Regions from separate parts of the Peribacillus sp. R9-11 genome, predicted to be linked through region 2. Evidence: a T-box and tRNA genes for the amino acid it is inferred to sense, from the RefSeq annotation. Region 2 holds a T-box; the other holds one or more tRNA genes.
The links. A T-box is a leader RNA that pairs with one kind of tRNA and senses whether it is charged. The one in region 2 lies ahead of alaS (alanine--tRNA ligase), so its partner is inferred to be a tRNA-Ala.
Positions count from the first base shown of each region.

Region 1: it encodes a tRNA-Ala, which carries the amino acid that the T-box ahead of alaS (alanine--tRNA ligase) is inferred to sense. The anticodon was not compared.

Region 1 covers NZ_CP133763.1:5,040,997-5,044,461, reverse strand. Annotated here, with positions in the region: rRNA gene RE409_RS24520 (23S ribosomal RNA) at 1-511, shown strand, start outside; rRNA gene rrf (5S ribosomal RNA) at 628-743, shown strand; tRNA gene RE409_RS24510 (tRNA-Val) at 755-830, shown strand; tRNA gene RE409_RS24505 (tRNA-Thr) at 842-917, shown strand; tRNA gene RE409_RS24500 (tRNA-Lys) at 938-1,013, shown strand; tRNA gene RE409_RS24495 (tRNA-Leu) at 1,023-1,104, shown strand; tRNA gene RE409_RS24490 (tRNA-Gly) at 1,113-1,187, shown strand; tRNA gene RE409_RS24485 (tRNA-Leu) at 1,200-1,288, shown strand; tRNA gene RE409_RS24480 (tRNA-Arg) at 1,298-1,374, shown strand; tRNA gene RE409_RS24475 (tRNA-Pro) at 1,384-1,460, shown strand; tRNA gene RE409_RS24470 (tRNA-Ala) at 1,478-1,553, shown strand; tRNA gene RE409_RS24465 (tRNA-Met) at 1,580-1,656, shown strand; tRNA gene RE409_RS24460 (tRNA-Ile) at 1,667-1,743, shown strand; tRNA gene RE409_RS24455 (tRNA-Ser) at 1,762-1,854, shown strand; tRNA gene RE409_RS24450 (tRNA-Met) at 1,959-2,032, shown strand; tRNA gene RE409_RS24445 (tRNA-Asp) at 2,039-2,114, shown strand; tRNA gene RE409_RS24440 (tRNA-Phe) at 2,137-2,212, shown strand; tRNA gene RE409_RS24435 (tRNA-His) at 2,230-2,305, shown strand; tRNA gene RE409_RS24430 (tRNA-Gly) at 2,310-2,383, shown strand; tRNA gene RE409_RS24425 (tRNA-Ile) at 2,390-2,466, shown strand; tRNA gene RE409_RS24420 (tRNA-Asn) at 2,479-2,553, shown strand; tRNA gene RE409_RS24415 (tRNA-Ser) at 2,555-2,645, shown strand; tRNA gene RE409_RS24410 (tRNA-Glu) at 2,649-2,720, shown strand; gene RE409_RS24405 (TraR/DksA C4-type zinc finger protein) at 2,761-3,465, opposite strand, start outside.
Region 2 covers NZ_CP133763.1:3,997,221-4,000,685, reverse strand. Annotated here, with positions in the region: gene RE409_RS19465 (PRC-barrel domain-containing protein) at 1-131, shown strand, start outside; gene RE409_RS19460 (hypothetical protein) at 121-336, shown strand; gene RE409_RS19455 (AI-2E family transporter) at 502-1,629, shown strand; T-box leader at 1,659-1,877, shown strand; gene alaS (alanine--tRNA ligase) at 1,937-3,465, shown strand, end outside.

The DNA of each region.
Region 1 (3,465 bases), 1.0 Mb from region 2:
GTGATCCGGTGGTTCCGCATGGAAGGGCCATCGCTCAACGGATAAAAGCTACCCCGGGGATAACAGGCTTATCTCCCCCAAGAGTCCACATCGACGGGGAGGTTTGGCACCTCGATGTCGGCTCATCGCATCCTGGGGCTGTAGTCGGTCCCAAGGGTTGGGCTGTTCGCCCATTAAAGCGGTACGCGAGCTGGGTTCAGAACGTCGTGAGACAGTTCGGTCCCTATCCGTCGCGGGCGCAGGAAATTTGAGAGGAGCTGTCCTTAGTACGAGAGGACCGGGATGGACGCACCGCTGGTGTACCAGTTGTCTTGCCAAAGGCATAGCTGGGTAGCTACGTGCGGACGGGATAAGTGCTGAAAGCATCTAAGCATGAAGCCCCCCTCGAGATGAGATTTCCCATAGCGCAAGCTAGTAAGATCCCTGAAAGATGATCAGGTTGATAGGTCAGAGGTGGAAGCGTGGCGACATGTGGAGCTGACTGATACTAATAGATCGAGGACTTAACCACGCTTTAAAAAATGAAATACCTTCTTATTATCTAGTTTTGAAGGAATGAAAATTTCTTCTTGCATTTTTTCAAAAAGACGTTATAATAATAAATGTCTTAAAAAAATGTTAACATTGTTTGGTGGCGATAGCGAAGAGGTCACACCCGTTCCCATTCCGAACACGGCAGTTAAGCTCTTCAGCGCCGATGGTAGTTGGGGGTTTCCCCCTGTGAGAGTAGGACGCCGCCAAGCAGTTCACATATGGAGGATTAGCTCAGCTGGGAGAGCATCTGCCTTACAAGCAGAGGGTCGGCGGTTCGATCCCGTCATCCTCCACCATTTTTACACCTGCCGGTGTAGCTCAACTGGTAGAGCAACTGACTTGTAATCAGTAGGTTGGGGGTTCAAGTCCTCTTGCCGGCACCATCTTTTATTATTAAACGTACGAGCCATTAGCTCAGTTGGTAGAGCATCTGACTTTTAATCAGAGGGTCGAAGGTTCGAATCCTTCATGGCTCACCATTATATTATGCGGGTGTGGCGGAATTGGCAGACGCACCAGACTTAGGATCTGGCGCCGCAAGGCGTGGGGGTTCAAGTCCCTTCACCCGCATCTTTCATGCGGAAGTAGTTCAGTGGTAGAATACAACCTTGCCAAGGTTGGGGTCGCGGGTTCGAATCCCGTCTTCCGCTCCACTTTTCGTATGTGCCGGGGTGGCGGAACTGGCAGACGCACAGGACTTAAAATCCTGCGGTAGGTGACTACCGTACCGGTTCGATTCCGGTCCTCGGCACCATCTTAATATGCGCCCGTAGCTCAATTGGATAGAGCATCTGACTACGAATCAGAAGGTTGTAGGTTCGACTCCCGCCGGGCGCACCATGTTTTTTGCGGGAAGTAGCTCAGCTTGGTAGAGCACTTGGTTTGGGACCAAGGGGTCGCAGGTTCGAATCCTGTCTTCCCGACCACGTGATTTCTAATGAATGGGGCCTTAGCTCAGCTGGGAGAGCGCCTGCCTTGCACGCAGGAGGTCAGCGGTTCGATCCCGCTAGGCTCCACCATTTTTCATCAAAACTTATATTATATTGGCGGTGTAGCTCAGCTGGCTAGAGCGTACGGTTCATACCCGTGAGGTCGGGGGTTCGATCCCCTCCGCCGCTACCAATAAATATAAGGACCTTTAGCTCAGCTGGTTAGAGCAGACGGCTCATAACCGTCCGGTCGTAGGTTCGAGTCCTACAAGGTCCACCATGTAATTTTTTTAGCCACGGAGGTATACCCAAGTTCGGCTGAAGGGATCGGTCTTGAAAACCGACAGGGGAGTCAAATCCCGCGGGGGTTCGAATCCCTCTACCTCCTCCATTTCTTTAAAAGCAGCAAGTTGTTTTGAAACAACCTTTACATAGAGGAAGCGGAAGAAACAATTTACACGAAAACTTGATGCGAGATCGTTTCATTATTACCGTCGCGGGGTGGAGCAGTCCGGTAGCTCGTCGGGCTCATAACCCGAAGGTCGCAGGTTCAAATCCTGTCCCCGCAATTATTAGGTCCCGTGGTGTAGCGGTTAACATGCCTGCCTGTCACGCAGGAGATCGCGGGTTCGATTCCCGTCGGGACCGCCATTATAAAATTTAATACAAATGTGGCTCAGTAGCTCAGTCGGTAGAGCAAAGGACTGAAAATCCTTGTGTCGGCGGTTCGATTCCGTCCTGAGCCACCATTATTTCAAAAATTACGGCGATTGTGGCGAAGTGGTTAACGCACCTGATTGTGGTTCAGGCATTCGTGGGTTCGATTCCCATCAGTCGCCCCATTTCGCGGGTGTAGTTTAGTGGTAAAACCTCAGCCTTCCAAGCTGATGATGAGGGTTCGATTCCCTTCACCCGCTCCAATTTATGGGCCTATAGCTCAGCTGGTTAGAGCGCACGCCTGATAAGCGTGAGGTCGATGGTTCGAGTCCATTTAGGCCCACCATATTCATATTGTTCCGCAGTAGCTCAGTGGTAGAGCATTCGGCTGTTAACCGAACGGTCGTAGGTTCGAGTCCTACCTGCGGAGCCATGGGGAAGTACTCAAGAGGCTGAAGAGGCGCCCCTGCTAAGGGTGTAGGTCGCGTGAGCGGCGCGAGGGTTCAAATCCCTCCTTCTCCGCCATTTGGCCCGTTGGTCAAGCGGTTAAGACACCGCCCTTTCACGGCGGTAACACGGGTTCGAATCCCGTACGGGTCATAAAAAAGAAGCATACATTCTGTATGCTTCTTTTTTTTATTTATTTCTCTTCATTGATATAACTATCTTTTTGTTTATAAGGAATGTCTCCAAGCTGAGATTCAACGTTTTCTTCATCTAATGTATCTTCATAGTTCTTTTGCTTTTTATTCTGGATACCCCTTATTTTTTTTCCTTCGATATCATTTGCTACAAATCCTTCATAGTCTTCAGGAAATCCATCGGTTTCATCTTCTGTTTTATAAAGATTATTATAGCTGTCATGATCGCCCGTGTAATCCGCAGGTGTTTCAGATGTACCAAATTTGGCTACTTCGCCAAAGCTATCTTCTTTATCTACTATTTCACTTCCATGACGGTTTTCAAAATTATTTCCCTTTGATGGAATCAGTACGTCTTCTTCAACTGGTCGATCTTGTATAGTCGGTCGTTCTGGGGCGTGCTCGACACAGTAGAGAGTGGTAGGGATGGCTTCAAGCCGTTCAAAAGGGATTTCAGTATCACAGGTTTTACAATGGCCATAGAAGCCTGCATCTATCGCATTCAATGCATTCTTGACTTTTTCCATTTCAGATTGTGCATGCTCATCTAGTGCCTGGTTTCTTTCCATTTCGAATAATTCGGTTCCAAGGTCAGCGGGATGATTGTCATAGGAGGATAGTTCCCCTACAGATTCTGTCTGACTTTTATTTAGAAGTGATTGTTCATCATTTTTTAGCCTATTATTCAGTTCTTCTTTTTCTAT
Region 2 (3,465 bases):
GGGAAAAAATGGGCACGATTATAGCGTATGAAACAACAGATGGTTTTTTCTCAGAGACGACAGTGATTGAATCTAAACAGCCGCCTACATTAGGGAAGGATACCATCATTGTTTCAGTTTATGAACAGTGAGGTGTCCATTTTGGAAATAAATTGTCCGAATTGCCGCAGTAAAGATGTTGGGAAGATTGGTGTAAATCAATATTATTGTTGGAATTGTTTTATTGAAATGACCATTTCTGAGGGAATCATTAATACGCACCAGGTCGAAGAAGATGGAAGTTTAAGCTCATTAGACGACTTGTTTGAGGAAAATGACCGCCGCTTCAGCATGTAATTAACGGAAGAGGTGCTTGCAATGGCTAGACGTTCACGTAATGGTCTTATGAACATGATGAACACAAAAATGATTAACCGAAGTATCAAAAAAATACGCAAAAGAATAAAATCATTACTTTAAAGGGAATGGGTGTCCTGATGCTAAGGGCACTCTTTTTTATGTATGAAAACCTCTCACCTTTCGAAGAATAAACGAGCGGGAGGTGTAGATTTTGTGAGTATTCGTCTCAAGTGGTTTTATAGGCTTGGTTTTTTATTGCTCTTATTTTTTGTTATATATATTTTTATGAAACTGAAGCCTATGTGGGGACCGGCTGTAACTATAAGTGTAACAGTACTGCTGCCTTTTCTCATTGGTGCATTCATCAGTTATTTATTGCACCCTGTTGTGGAATTTTTAAATAAGAAAGGTATGCATCGCTGGCTTTCGATTACAATCATTTACTTGCTGTTTTTTGGAGGCATTGGATTTGCGGTTTATAAAGGCATTCCGGTGATGGTTAGTCAGGTGCGTGAGCTGTCAGAAAGTGTTCCTGAGCTGGTCGAGCAGTATCAAGGCAGGGTAGACAGGCTCAATCATCAAACGGCGGCCTGGCCTTTCGGGATACATGAAAGGTTTGAAGAAGGGGTCGTTCTTTTCGAAGGCTGGCTAAAAGGTATGCCGGAAAAAGCAATGGAGTATGCGATGAAGCTGTTTGATTTTGTTGTTCTGATTGCGCTTATTCCCTTCATTGCTTTTTATATCCTGAAAGACTTTGCTGCGTTAAAAAAAATGGCCTGGTATATGACCCCGAAAAAATGGCGCAAGCAGGGACGTGCATTCGTACGGGATGTTGACGCTTCCCTAGGTGGGTATATCCGCGGGCAAATTATCGTCTGTGTTGCAATTGGAGTGATCTCATCCATTCTTTTTTGGATAGTCGGAATGCAATATCCGTTGTTGTTAGGAGCGATTATCGGAATAACCAATGTCATACCGTATTTTGGACCGATTATCGGGGCCATTCCTGCGGTTATAATTGCCGCCACAATATCTGTGAAAATGGTGATGATTATAATAGTTATCGTGCTTGTGCTTCAATTTCTTGAGGGGAATATTCTGTCACCTCTTATTGTCGGGAAAAGCCTCCATATGCACCCACTTTTCATCATGCTTGCATTGGTAGCTGGAGGTGAAATAGGCGGGATTACGGGAATGGTACTTTCAATCCCTATCTTGGCTGTACTGAAAGTTTTTGTGCTTCATGCCCGTGTTCACTTCAGAAAGAGGCCGCCCCTTATTGACAAATAAAAGTCTTGTGAATATAATCCATTACATAAGATAATTCGTTGAAGGATGAAGTATGCTGAAGTCCATCTAAAAGAGAGGGGTCCCCCTGGCTGAAAGGGACTTCAAGGTGAAGAGCAGCAGAAAGCTAGTCCGGAGAGCAGCTAATACCTGCCGTCATGCCGCGTTAAGGCTTTTATGAAGGTGATGGACGAAGGCTTTTTCTACGTCCATAATCAGGGTGGTACCGCGAGTTAACTCTCGTCCCTGTTTTTGGGATGGGAGTTTTTTGTGTGCTCAAAATTACATAATTTTAAAGGAGGATATATAGATGAAGTATTTAACTGGTGCTCAAATCCGCCAAATGTATTTAGATTTTTTTAGTGAAAAAGGCCATAACATTGAACCAAGTGCGTCATTGGTTCCTCATGAAGATCCATCATTGCTATGGATTAACTCTGGGGTAGCAACGTTAAAGAAATATTTTGATGGACGGGTGATCCCTGAAAATCCAAGAATTACAAATGCACAAAAAGCAATTCGTACAAACGATATTGAAAACGTGGGGAAAACTGCGCGTCATCATACGTTTTTCGAAATGCTTGGTAACTTCTCAATTGGTGAATACTTCAAAGAAGAAGCAATCACATGGGCATGGGAATTTTTGACCGACGAAAAATGGATTGGCTTTGACAAAGAGAAATTAGCGGTGACAATCCACCCGGAAGATGACGAAGCATTTGAGCTTTGGAATAAAAAAATCGGTGTTCCTGCTGAAAGAATCATTCGTTTGGAAGAGAATTTCTGGGACATCGGTGAAGGTCCAAGTGGCCCGAATACGGAGATTTTCTATGACCGTGGCCCAGAATATGGTGATGACCCGAATGATCCAGAACTATATCCAGGTGGCGAAAATGAACGGCATTTAGAGGTTTGGAACCTTGTGTTCTCTCAATTTAACCATAATCCTGACGGTTCTTATACACCGCTTCCGAAGAAAAATATTGATACAGGCATGGGTCTAGAACGTATGGCTTCAGTCGTGCAAAATGTGGCGACAAACTATGATACAGACCTGTTCATCCCAATTATTAGAGCTGTTGAAGAAATTTCTGATGTGAAATATGGTGTCGATGTAGAAAATGATGTGGCATTTAAAGTCATTGCCGACCATATACGTACAGTAGCATTTGCTGTTGGAGACGGAGCACTTCCATCCAATGAAGGTCGCGGCTATGTGCTACGTCGCCTACTTCGTAGAGCGGTTCGTTATGCGAAGCAAATCAACATTAACCGTCCATTCATGTTCGAGCTTGTGACAGTGGTTGGTGAAATCATGAAAGATTTCTACCCAGAAGTTCTCGTTAATAAAGAATTCATTGCGAAAGTAATCAAGAATGAAGAGGAACGGTTCCATGAAACGCTTCATGATGGACTAGCTATTCTTTCTGAAGTCATCAAAAAAGAAAAAGAAAAAGGCGGCACAGTCATTCCAGGTAGCGATGCATTCCGTTTGTATGACACATACGGCTTCCCAATCGAATTAACGGAAGAATATGCGGAAGAAGAAGGCATGACGATTGATCAATCTGGCTTCGAAAAAGAAATGGAAGCACAGCGTGAACGTGCTCGCTCTGCTCGTCAAGATGTGGATTCCATGCAGATTCAAGGTGGAGTATTAGGCGACATTAAAGTTGGAAGTGAATTTGTCGGATATGATCAGGTGGCAGTTGATGCAAAAGTTGCGGCAATCGTGAAAAATGGCGAGCTTGTAACAGAAGCGCAAGAAGGCGAAGAAGTTCAGGTGATTCTGAACCAAACACCTTTCTATGCAGAAAGCGGCGGACAAATAGCTGATAA